DNA from 2 places in the Microbacterium sp. GCM10027623 genome. Region 2 is predicted to be linked to the other one. Evidence: predicted binding sites of a transcription regulator. Region 2 holds the regulator's gene; the other holds the start of a gene.
The links. Region 2 encodes HspR, which represses chaperone genes until heat shock. Its sites were predicted from a motif close to AAGTTGAGTCNNNNNGACTCAACTT; they were not measured.
Positions count from the first base shown of each region.

Region 1: ACFQY2_RS07565 (ATP-dependent Clp protease ATP-binding subunit) is a predicted target of HspR. The motif match lies at 3,036-3,060, and genes of this name have one in related genera.

Region 1 covers NZ_JBHTHE010000002.1:65,327-71,563, reverse strand. Annotated here, with positions in the region: gene ACFQY2_RS07570 (LysR substrate-binding domain-containing protein) at 1-405, shown strand, start outside; gene ACFQY2_RS07565 (ATP-dependent Clp protease ATP-binding subunit) at 484-3,021, opposite strand; gene ACFQY2_RS07560 (GMP synthase) at 3,122-3,835, shown strand; gene ACFQY2_RS07555 (glutaminase) at 3,873-4,331, opposite strand; gene purU (formyltetrahydrofolate deformylase) at 4,406-5,269, shown strand; gene ACFQY2_RS07545 (NAD(P)H-dependent flavin oxidoreductase) at 5,273-6,237, opposite strand, start outside.
Region 2 covers NZ_JBHTHE010000001.1:411,241-417,477, reverse strand. Annotated here, with positions in the region: gene ACFQY2_RS01870 (nucleotide exchange factor GrpE) at 1-543, shown strand, start outside; gene ACFQY2_RS01865 (DnaJ C-terminal domain-containing protein) at 555-1,529, shown strand; gene ACFQY2_RS01860 (heat shock protein transcriptional repressor HspR) at 1,534-1,977, shown strand; gene ACFQY2_RS01855 (stealth conserved region 3 domain-containing protein) at 2,008-3,579, opposite strand; gene ACFQY2_RS01850 (hypothetical protein) at 3,918-4,382, shown strand; gene mgtE (magnesium transporter) at 4,423-5,781, opposite strand; gene ACFQY2_RS01840 (GntR family transcriptional regulator) at 6,062-6,237, shown strand, end outside.

The DNA.
Region 1 (6,237 bases), on a different contig from region 2:
CTGCATGTGATCCCGCTCTACGACGAGGTGCCCGTGGTGGTGGCACCGGCTGACTCGTTCCTGATGGCGACCGACGGCCTCACCGTCGACGATCTGGTCGGTCAGGTGCTGATCACCCCCGGTGACGATGTGCTGGGTCCGTTGGATCTGCCCACGCTCGCGCCGAGCTTTCCGACGATCCCCACCACCGAGGACGCCGTGCAGACCGCCGCGTCGGGAGCGGGAATCCTGGTCGTTCCGATGTCGCTGGCCCGTCTGCACCACCGCAAGGATGCCGACTTCCGGCCGCTGCTGGGCGGGCGCACCTCCACGGTCGCATTGGCGTGGCCGATCGAGGCGACCACCTCCGACGTGGAAATGTTCGTGGGCATCGTGCGCGGCCGAACCGCCAACTCGTCGCGCTGAACGCCCGTCCACATGGCGCACCGTGCTGCTCGCACGCGTGCCGTCAGGCACATGACGCCATGTGGACGGGCTGTGGGGTCAGGCGGCGGATGCCAGCTGGACGCGGGCGTCGACACGGATGCCGTCGTCCACCACGTCCACTCGTACCGCACCGCCGTCGGTCAGCGCACCCGAGACGAGCAGGTCCGCGATGCGGTCGTCCACCTCACGCTGGATGAGCCGACGCAGCGGACGGGCACCGTATTCCGGCTCGTAGCCGTGCTCGCCGAGCCAGGCGACCGCGGCCTCTGTCACCTCGAAGCCGATCTCACGACCCGCCAGCCGCTTCGTCGTCGCCTGCAGCATGAGGCGCACGATCTGGCCGAGCTCCGCCTGACTGAGCTTCTGGAAGATGACGATCTCATCGATCCGGTTCAGGAACTCCGGCCGCATGGCCTCGCGCAGCTTGCCCATCACGCGGGCCCGCAGGTCCTCCTGCGAGGCGAAGCCCGAGGCGTCCTGCGAGGACACGAAGCCGAGCGCACCGGACCGCGACGCGAGGAACTCCGAACCGATGTTCGAGGTCATCACGATCACCGTGTTGCGGAAGTCGACCGTGCGCCCCTGACCGTCGGTCAGGCGTCCGTCGTCGAGCACCTGCAGCAGCAGGTTGAACACGTCGGGGTGCGCCTTCTCGATCTCGTCGAACAGCACGATCGAATACGGGTTGCGACGCACGCGCTCGGTGAGCTGGCCGGCCTCGTCGTAGCCGACGTATCCGGGAGGGGCACCGACCAGACGTGACACGGTGTGCCGCTCGCCGAACTCACTCATGTCGAAGCGGATCACGGCGGTCTCATCGTCGAACAGGCGGTCGGCGAGCGCCTTGGCGAGTTCGGTCTTCCCCACGCCGGTGGGTCCGAGGAACAGGAACGAGCCCACGGGACGGTTCGCGTCACCCATGCCGGTGCGGCTGCGGCGCACGGAGCGTGCCACGGCGGCCACGGCGTCGTCCTGCCCGATCACGCGAGCGTGGAGGTCGGCCTCCAGCTCACCGAGCCGCTCGCGCTCGCTCTCAGTGAGACGGCTGACCGGGATGCCGGTGGCGCGGGAGATCACCGCGGCGATCTGGGGCTCGTCGACCACGGCGGCCGCGCTCGTCGATGACGGCACGTCCACCTCATCGATCCGAGCCTGAACCCGCGTGATCTCATCACGGATGCGCGAGGCCTCCTCGTAGTGCTCGGCACTGACGGCGGCGTCCTTCTGCATCTCCAGGTCGGCGAGCTGCTCAGCCAGCGCCTCGATGTCGGTGACGAGCCCCAGCCGCAGGCGCAGCCGGGCACCGGCCTGATCGATCAGGTCGATCGCCTTGTCTGGCAGCACCCGGTCCGGAAGGTAGCGCGCGCTCAGCTCCACCGCGCTGCGGATCGCCGCGTCGGTGTAGGTGATCGCGTGGTGCTCCTCGTATGCGGGCTTCAGGCCACCGAGAATGCGCACGGCGTCCTCGATGGACGGCTCACCGACCTTGACCGGCTGGAAGCGGCGCTCGAGCGCCGGGTCCTTCTCGATGCGGCGGTACTCGTTCAGCGTCGTCGCGCCGACCAGGTGCAGTTCGCCGCGAGCCAGACGCGGCTTGAGGATATTGCCGGCGTCCATGCCGCCGCTGTCGCCCGAACCACCGGCACCGACCACCGTGTGCACCTCGTCGATGAAGACGATGATCTCGCCCTTGTGGGCGGCGATCTCGTCCATGGTCTTGGTCAGGCGCTCCTCGAAGTCGCCCCGGTAGCGCGCACCGGAGAGCATGGCGGGCAGGTCGAGTGCGATCACGCGCCGGTCCTTCAACTGAGCCGGCACGGTGTCGTCGACGATCGCGCGGGCCAGCCCCTCCACGATCGCCGTCTTGCCGACACCGGCCTCACCGATCAGCACCGGGTTGTTCTTGGTGCGGCGGCTGAGGATCTCGATCGTCTGCTCGATCTCGTCGGACCGGCCGATCACCGGGTCGAGCTCGCGGGCGCGGGCGCGGGCGGTGAGGTCGAGGCCGTACTGGTCGAGCAGGGGGGTCTCGGATGCGGTGGGCGCGGCCTCCTGCGCGGCGGCGCCCGCCGGGACCGGTTCGCGCAGGCCCTGCGTGAGCGCTTCGGCGGTGACGCCGGCGCGCGCGAGGATCTGTCCGGCCGGCACGTCCTGACCCAGCACGAGCGCGAAGAACAGGTGGTCGGGGTCGATATAGGTCGAGCCCGACGACCGGGCGACCTGGTAGGCGTGGAACAGCGCGCGCGATGCGCTGGGAGTCAATGTGGCAGCATTCACGTCGGCGACGCCGCGGTTCTGCGGCAGCCGGGCCTCGACGGCCGCGACGATCGCGTCCGGGGCGGCGCCGATGCGTTCGATGGCGGCGGAGACGTTGTCGTCCTCGACGATCGTCCGCAGGATGTGCAGCGCGTCGAGCTCCGTCTGACCGCGCTCGAGCGCGAAGCGGCCCGCGCTCTGCAGGATCTGCTGGGTGCGCGCGGTGAGGAACCGGCTGAGATCGATCGACCGACCCTGCCGCGCCTGCTCACCCGCGAGATAGCGGGCCAGGAACTCGTCGAACGAGCCCGGACCCACCTGGTTGAAGTCGTTGGGCATTTCGCTTCCTCTCAGACTTGAGTGCACTTCTATCAACTTCAACGTCACATGATGACGGGTATTCCCTGTGCTCGTCAAACCGGCCGAATAGACTCGTCGCATGTCCTCGGTGCTCTACGTCTGCGTGCGGCCGGAGCGCAGTGCGGCGGACGCCGAGCACCGCTCGTTCGCCCGCGATCTCGGCATCCGGCACCTGGATCGACTCGACCTGCTGCACGCGTCGCTGGAGACGGTCGAATGGGAGCAGTACGAGGGCTTCGCGATCGGCGGTTCGCCGTTCAACGTCACGGATCCCGACAAGTCCGAGGAGCAGCGCGCCGTCGAGCACGACCTCGAGCGGATAGCCGCTCGCGCGATGGAGGGCCGGGCGGCAGCCCTGTTCACCTGCTACGGCATCGGCGTGGTGACACGGATGCTGGGTGGGCAGGTGACGATGGAGCACCCCGAGCGCGTGCAGGCGGCGCGCATCCGGCTCACCGCGGCGGGGATGACCGATGCTCTGTTCGGGCCGAACGGAGCGGAGATGTCGGTGTTCACCGCTCACAAGGAGTCCGCCGCGTCGACACCGCCCGGTGCCGTGCTGCTGGCCACGAACGAGGCATGCCCGGTTCAGGCGTACCGTGCGGGCGAGCGGCTGTACGCCACGCAGTTCCACCCGGAGGCATCACCGCAGGACTTCGCCGACCGCATGGCGGTCTATCGGGCGTCCGGCTACTTCGACGCGGGCGAGTACGCCGCCACCGAGGAGATGGTTCTCTCCGCATCCGTCGACGGCGCGGATCTGCTCGGCAGGTTCCCCGGCCTGCTGTCCTGAGTCCGGCTTCGTCGCCTGTTCCCGTCAGCGCAGCGCATCAGTCCCGCAGCAGGGCGATCTTCTCGTCGAGGTATCCACGCAGGGGGATGATGCCGCCGCTCGGCGACCAGCGCACGCCCGGCTCGCCGTCGATCAGCGCGAGCGCGCCCGATGCCACTCCCGCATCGACTGCGTCGGCGTCGAGCTGCCGCCAGCCGACGTGCACGAGCTCGCCCTCCGCGAACCCGCCGCGCCGGGCCTGAGCACGCCGCTCGGCGCGGGCTCGTGCGGAATCCGCCGGGTACCCGCGGCGCACCTCCTCGGCGGCCCGCAGGATCTCGCCGGTCTCCAGCACCGCATCGTCCGTGAGCAGGAGCACTCCCAGATGCCAGGCCACTCCGGCGGGCACGATCCGATCCGCCCGCCAGCGCGACGAGCGCAGCAGTCCCAGCGCCTCTGGCGGAACGCCGGCCAGTCGACGGCGCGCATCGGCCAGCAGCGAGACGGTCGTGACCATGTCTCCAGGGTAACGATTCGTCTCCCCGGGCGGATGCGGGCAGAATCGAGGGAACGCCCAACCCAGGAGCATCCATGCCGCAGACCGACACCGCACGTCTTCTCATCGCCTGCGATGACCAGCCCGGCATCGTCGCGGCCGTCGCGGGGGTCCTGGCGTGGCACGGCGCGAACATCATCTCCCTCGACCAGCACTCCACCGACGAGGTCGGCGGTCGCTTCTTCCAGCGCACGGTGCTCCACTTGGACGGGCTCGCCGCAAAGCGGCCGGCTCTGGAGGCCTCTTTGGCGGAGGTCGCGGAGCGCTTCGCGATGGAGTGGTCGCTGCATGACACCGCCGCTCGCAAACGCGTGGCGATCTTCGTGTCGAAGTACGACCACTGCCTGATGGAGCTGCTGTGGCGCATGCAGCGCGGCGAGCTCGACATCGACGTGACCATGGTCGTCTCCAACCATCCCGACCTCGCAGCCGCCGTGCGCTCCTTCGGAGTGCCGTTCGTGCACGTGCCGCGCGGGGAGGGCCCCGATGCCAAGGCCGAGATGGAGGCCCGCCAGCTGGAACTGCTGCAGGGCAACGTCGACCTGGTGGTGCTCGCCCGCTACATGCAGATTCTCACCGATGACTTCATCGAGCGCATCGGAGCGCCGGTGATCAATATCCATCACTCCTTCCTCCCGGCGTTCATCGGAGCCAACCCGTACGCGCGGGCGAAGGACCGCGGCGTGAAACTGATCGGGGCCACCGCGCACTACGCGACGGCCGACCTCGATGAGGGCCCGATCATCGAGCAGGACGTCACGCGCGTGACCCACGCGGAGTCCGCCGCCGAGCTGCAGCGCCGCGGCGCCGACGTCGAGCGGTTCGTGCTGGCGCGTGCCGTGAAGTGGCACACCGAGGACCGCGTGATCGTGCACGGACGCTCCACCGTCATCCTCTAGCGGTCAGTCGACCGCGGGCACCCCGGCCAGCAGTTCGGCGAACGCGTCGGCGGCCGCATCCCACTGCGCGAGCGGCGCGGACTGTCCCAGCCAGAGCGACTGCAGATCCCCGACACCGCGCTGCGCCGCCGCCGCGCGGAACCGCCCGGTCAGCCAGTTCTGCACGGGGAACGGCGCGATCGCTCCGGATGCCTCGATCGCGGCGACGGCGCGATTGCGCGCTCCGCGGGCGAGGCGGCCACTCATCGCGCGGGTGAGGACGCCGGCATCCGCCGCCGTCGATCGGATCGCCCTGCGGTGGGCCTCGTTCGCGGCGGACTCCTTCGTCGCGAGGAAGGACGTGCCCACCTGCACGCCATCCGCTCCGAGCGCGAACGCCGCCGCGACACCGCGTCGGTCGGCGATGCCGCCGGCGGCGATGACGGGGATGCGCACGGCATCTGCCACCTGGGGAACGAGTGATACCAGACCGACCAGCGATTCCTCCGCCGGCTTCAGGAAGGACACCCGATGGCCCGCCGCCTCGGCGCCCGTGGCGACGACCGCATCGACGCCGCCGGCTTCCAGGGCGACAGCCTCGGCGACCGTCGTCGCCGTGCCCAAGACGCGCATTCCCCGGCGATGCGCCTCGTCGACGATCACGGCTGAGGGCGCGCCGAAGACCACGCTCAGCACAGCAGGCGCCGCCTCCCAGATCGCGTCGAGCTGCTCGTCCAGCGGCGGCAGGTACCGCTCGGGACGCGCCGGCGGCTCGAGGCCCATTTCCGTGAAGAACGGGAGGAGCGCGGCCGCGTGGTCGTCGTGCGCAGGCCCCGGGCCGACCTCGTCACCGGTCGGCAGCCAGATGTTCAGCGAGAACGGCGCATCGGTCGCCTCCCGCAGCGCCGCCGATGTCGTGCGGATCCGATCGGCGTCGTAGCCGTACAGTCCGTACGACCCCAGCCCTCCGGCTGCGCTCACCGCTGCGG
Region 2 (6,237 bases):
GAACTGACGATCGACGACATCCTGAACGCCGTGCAGACCGAGGAGGCCTCCTCGGAGGACGGCTCGGATGCCGGGATCCAGGATGCCGAGCACGCCCTGCTCACCGATCTCAAGCGGCTGACCGCCGAGTACGCCAACTACCGTCGGCGCACCGAGGAGCAGCGGCACGTCGAGGTCGCGCGTGCCAAGGGCGAGGCGGCCAAGGGCCTGCTGCCCGTACTCGACGACCTGGACCGGGCCCAGCAGCACGGCGACCTCGTCGAGGGCTCGGCCTTCTTCGTCATCGCCGAGAAGGTGCGTGCCGTGGTCGAGCGCCTCGGCGTCGTCGCGTACGGCGCGGAGGGCGACGAGTTCGATCCCCAGCACCACGAGGCGATCTTCCAGCAGCCCGTCCCGGGCGCGACCTCCTCGACCATCCTCGAGGTGATCGAGGTCGGCTACCGGCTGGGTGATGTCGAACTGCGTCCGGCGAAGGTCGTCGTCGCCGTCCCCGCTGACCCTTCGGCAGGCTCAGGGCCCTCAACAGGCTCAGGGACCGACTAGGCAGGTGATCGGTGGCTAGTCAGGACTGGTTCGACAAGGACTTCTACAAGACGCTCGGCGTCTCGAAGGACATCTCCGACGCGGAGCTGAAGAAGGCGTACCGCAAGCTCGCCCGCAAGTATCACCCCGACTCCAATCAGGGCGATGCCAAGGCCGAGGCGAAGTTCAAGGAGATCAGCGAGGCGTACAGCGTGCTCAGCGACGCCGAGCAGCGCCGCGAGTACGACGAGATCCGCGCGATGGGCTCGGGAGCGCGCTTCACCGCGCCCGGCGGCAGCGCGGGCGGCTTCGAGGACGTGTTCAACCGGTTCGGGCAGGGCGGTCGCCAGGCTGACTTCGACGACATCTTCTCGATGTTCAACCAGGGCGGCGGCTCGTTCGGCTCCGGTCGGTTCGGGCAGACCTCAGGCGGCTACCGTGGCTTCGGCGGCCCTCAGAAGGGCGCCGATGTCACGGCCCGCACGACGATCGATTTCGTCACTGCCGCCCAGGGAGAGACGATCACCCTGCAGGCCGAGGACGGCAAGCCGTTCAAGGTCAAGCTGCCGGCCGGCGTCGCGGACGGTCAGAAGATTCGCCTGCGCGGACGCGGCCGCCCCTCCCCGGACGGCGGGGAGCCTGGCGACATCGTCGTGCAGGTGAAGGTGCGTCCGCATCCGGTGTTCAGCCGGGAAGGGCTGAACCTGCGTCTGACCGTGCCCGTCACCTTCACGGAGGCGACGCTCGGCGCGACGATCGAGGTGCCGACGCTGGGCGGCGACACTGTCAAGCTGCGGGTCGCACCGGGCACCCCGTCCGGCCGGGTGCTGCGGGTGAAGGGTCGCGGGATCAGCTCGTCCAAGGGCACAGGCGACCTGCTCGCCGAGCTGCAGGTGGTCGTGCCATCGCACCTGGATGACGCGGCACGCGAAGCGCTGCTCGCCTTCCAGGCGGTGGAGCCGAAGGAGAACCCGCGCGGCGAGATGATGGCGAAGGCCCGAGGATAGTCCGATGGACGCCGAATCCCCCGTCTTCTCGATCGCCGTCGCGGCAGAGCTGGCCGGCATGCACCCGCAGACGCTGCGGCAGTACGACCGCATCGGACTGGTCGTGCCCGGCCGCACGCGCGGCGGTTCGCGGCGCTACTCGATGCACGACATCGAGCAGCTCCGCGAGGTCGCACAGCTCTCCAGTGAGGGCGTCAGCCTGCCGGCCATCGCCCGGCTGCTGGACATGGAGGACGAGGTGCGGATGCTGCGCCATCGGGTCACCGAACTCGAGCGCGAACTGCGCCACGAGCGTGAGAACCGGCCGGGGGTGCGCGTGTTCGCGGCCGGCCCCACCGGCCAGGTCTTCACGGTCGGATCCGGCCGCCGCATCCGCCGCTCCACCGAAGTGGTGCTGTGGCACCCGCGCTCCGCGGGACCGGCCCCACCGGCCGAGGACGACGACTGAGCGACTCTTCGCAGGCGACGCTGCACCGGGTCAGCTCGCGACGGCCTCGACAGCCTCGACGGTCTGCGGCAGCGTTTCGGACTTCTCCCACGGACCGGGGACCGGGAACATGCGCTCCAGGGCGTCGTGCAGGGCCCGGGCACGCAGGTGCTCGGGCACGTCGGTCTCCGAGCCGTCATTGAAGCACAGCATGTCGACGTCGCCGCGGGCGGCCAGCCGGTCGATCCGCTGCAGAGCGCCCGCGGTGGTGGTGTGCACGTATCGCACCCGGGGTTCGGTGGTCGGCGCTGCGCGCCCGGTGAGCATGGCGTAGTAGTGGTACAGGCTGTTGGTGACCGAGATGTCCGTCATCGACCGGAACGTCGCCGCCGCGGTGCGGGCGAACTCCTCCGGGAACGTCTCCTCCAGCTCGAACAAGATGCTGCGACGCAGGGGTGTGGCGCAGTGTGCGAGGTCGCGCAGGATCGTGCGCCCGAAGTGCTCGCGCAGCAGAGCCCGGTTCACCCGCAGCCCGTTGTCGTGCCCGCTGCGGTGCGCCTCGGGTGCGCCGACGCCGATGCGCACCTCGCTCTCGACGAAGCGAGTGTGCCCGGCGGGGCTGAAGAACATCTCCGGATCGACGCTCCGACCGAAGAACATGTCATCGTTGGAGTACAGGAAATGCTCGGACAGGCCCGGGATGCGGTGCAGCTGCGACTCCACCGCGTGCGAGTTGTACGTGGGAAGCACGCTCGGGTCGGCGAAGAACTCCTCGCCGCGCACGACCGTCACCCTGGGATGCTGGCCCAGCCAGCTCGGCACGGGAGAGTCCGTCGCGATGAAGATGTGCCTGATCCAGGGGGCGTACATGTGCACGCTGCGCAACGCATAGCGCAGCTCATCCACGTGGCGGTAGCGGGCCGCGCTGTCGTCGCCCTCGCCGACGACATGGGTCCTGAGTCGAGCGGCCTGCTCCCTCTGGAACTGGGCCGATGAGCCGTCGACCCAGGAGAAGACGATGTCCACCGGCTCGAGGAACTCTTCCGGGTGCGGGTCGAACATGCCCTCGATCGTGCGCCAGCGACGGCCGTACTTCTCGACCTCGTCGAACGTCACATCCGCTGCCGGTGTCACGCGCCGCATGAGGAGGTTGTCATCGGGCGCCTCGACGAATTCCGTGCCGAAGCGCCAGAACTCCACGCGGGGCGCGTGTCGGCCGTCGTGGGGGAGCGCGCGCGTCGGTGTGATGCGGGGCCGGAAGATGCGCACCGCCCTGGGCGCGCCGCCGGCGAGCGCGGCGTCCTCGAGCGGGACGACAGCGGTGCCCTTCGTCTTGACGTAGAACGGGTCTGCCGGGAGGTGCTCGCGCAGGGTCCGGAAGATCTCCTCCCGCTGGTCGATGTCCACCACGAGGGCCGGTGTGGACCGGTCACGGCGGATGAGAAGCAGCGGGATGCCGCCGGCTTCCAGTGCCTCCGCGATGGCGAGCAGATCGTCCAGGCGTGCGTCGGCGGGCGTGACGTCGTGGTGCTCCATGTGCAGCAGCCCGCGTTCGAGCACGAGGTCGTGCCTCCACGAGATGGCGCGGCGCGGGGTTCCCGGCAAGGCGGAAAGTGCCGTCATGTATTCGGTTCTCCTTCACGTACGACTGAGTCGCCGGCGTCGGGTTCTTCAGCGGGTCGCTGAAGAGCCTGTGGCGGTCGTCGACTGCCGGCCGACTCAGAGAGCGGTGTCGAGGGCGCCGGCCCGCTTCGGCCGGATGCGATGGGTCGATCCGGCGGAGATGCGGAATGCGGCTGCGCGCTGTAGCAGAAGCGCGTCGATACAGGATACCGCGCACAGATGTGGGAACGCCGTGCGTCAGACCTCTCACAGATGCTGCCCCTGACCGGTCTTAACCGATGAGGGTGGGTGCCGGCCTGCGGCCGGGCCCACCGCAGGCCGACCGATCAGGAGGCGACATGAAGGCTCTCACGACATCCGCAGGGGTTCAGGACCACGGCGGGCGGGCGACGCCGCTGTGGGAGGCCGTCTGGGAATGGGTGGCCCGACCGAGCCACTACGCAGGAGTCCGCCGGCTGCGAACGCTTGCCCAGGCGCAGGATCAGGCCGCGCTCGTGGCCGCGCTGCATCCAGACGTGACCGTGGCTGTGACCACGACGCAGGACGGGCAGGAGAGCACCGTCGTGGCGCGCGGGCCGCGCGACGCCGCCCCCGTGCTCCTGTACGGGTTCCGGGGCGGCCACGGAGTCCAGGTCGCAGAGCGCACCGTGAACGGCCAGGCGGGCCTGGCGATGACCAGAGGCGACGAGCTCACGGCGCTGATCACCGTGGATTTCACGGGACGCCTGGTCAGTCTCGTCTGGGTGCGGATGCGTCCGGACCACGCGCACCGCGGGCGCTCCTATTGGTGTGCAGCGTCCTGATAGGCCGCGGGTGGGGCCGCAGCCGGGTGCCGGGCCGCGGTCAGATGCCCAGCACGGCCTTGGCGATCAGGAAGTAGATGATCAGCCCGGTGGCATCGACGAAGGTCGTGATGAACGGGTTGGAGAACACCGCCGGGTCGACCCGGATGGCGCGGGCGGCGAGCGGCATGATCCCGCCGATGGAGGCGGCCACCGTGCATACGGCCAGGAGTGTGAGCCCGATGACCAGACCGATGTGCCACTCGTAGATCAGGCCGGTCAGCACGAAGCCCAGCGTGCCGAGCAGGAGCCCGAGGAAGAACCCCACCCGGATCTCCCGCGAGAGCACGCGGAACAGGTCGCGCGGAGTCACCTCGCCGAGCGCGAGGGACCGGGTGACCGTGGTCGCCGCCTGGTTGCCGGTGTTGCCGCCGGTGCCGATCAGCAGCGGCACGAACAGCGCGAGCACGGTCAGCTGGGCGAGCGTCGTCTCGAACGCGTCGAGCACCTGCACCGTCAGCGTCGCGCCGACCGCCAGCACCAGCAGCCACACCACGCGAGAGCGCACCAGGCGCCGGATGGGCGTGGACAGGTAGGAGCGGCGCAGCGGCTCCACGCCACCCTGCCGGGCGGCATCCTCGCTCTCCTCCTGCTTGAGGATGCGCGCGGCGTCGTCGATGGTGAGGATGCCGACCAGGCGATGCTCGCTGTCGACGATCGGGAGGGCGAGCAGGGCGTAGTCGGTGGCGCGGCGGGCAGCGTTCTCGGCCTTCTCCGTCACCTCGGCGACGTGCGCGTCGCTCATCAGCTCGCTGATCAGAGCATCCTCGTCGGCGCCCATCAGGTCACGCAGGCTGACGACGCCGACGACGGTGCGGCCGCGGTCGGTCACCGGAAGCGTGTAGATGGTCTCGGCGCTGTCCAGAGCGCCCCGAACACGCGCCAGGGTCTGTGCGACGGTGAGGTGCGGATGGGCCGTGACGAACTCCGGGCTCATCCGCCGGCCGATCGAGTCCTGCGGGTAGCCGAGCATCCCCGAGGTGAGGTCGCGCTCCTGGCGGGTCAGCCCGCGCAGCAGCTGCGGGGCCACGGACGCCGGCAGCTCGTCGAGCAGCCAGACCCGGTCATCCGGGTCCATCTCGGCGAACAGCATCGTGACCTCGGCGTTGCGCAGCGCCCGCACCAGGTCGCCGCGCGCACCGGGGGAGAGCGCCTCGAAGACCTCGAGGGCGCGCGGCTTGGCGAGCAGGCGGTAGACGATGGCGGCGTCCTCGATGCCGAGCCGGTCGACGAGCTCGACGACCTCCGGAACCGAGAGCGGGGTCAATGCCGCCGAGGCGCCGGCCAGGTCCCCCTGCGAGATGAGCCGGTGGATGTCATCGGCTGCCTCGGAGATGGTCTGAAGCTGGGTGGGAGTCATGGGCGTGTGCCTTCAGAAGGGCACCGCGCGTGGCGAGAGCGCCAGGCGTCGAGGGGCGTGCGTCGCAGCGGACGCCCCTCGGGCTCAGTCGAGCGGTGCGGAAGCGGGGAGGAGAACGTGTCTGCGACTATGACTGTCACCGGACATGAGATACCACCTCACTTCCTGGGGGCTCGAGGGACTTTCCTCGATGAGTCTAGTCCCCGCCCGCGGGATGTAACCTGTCAACAGTCAACAACGGGCCAGGTCAATGAAGGCCGCGGCCGACAAGGGGAGTCACGTGCCGGACACAGTCAGACGAGGCGATTCGCTGGGTGCGCAGATCGCGAACGTCCTGCGCCAGCGGATCGTCCGCGGCGAGATCGCGCCCGGAGAGCGCATCACCGAGGAAGCACTCGCCGACGAGTTCGCGGTCAGCCGCGGACCTGTGCGCGACGCGCTCACCCAGCTCAGCTT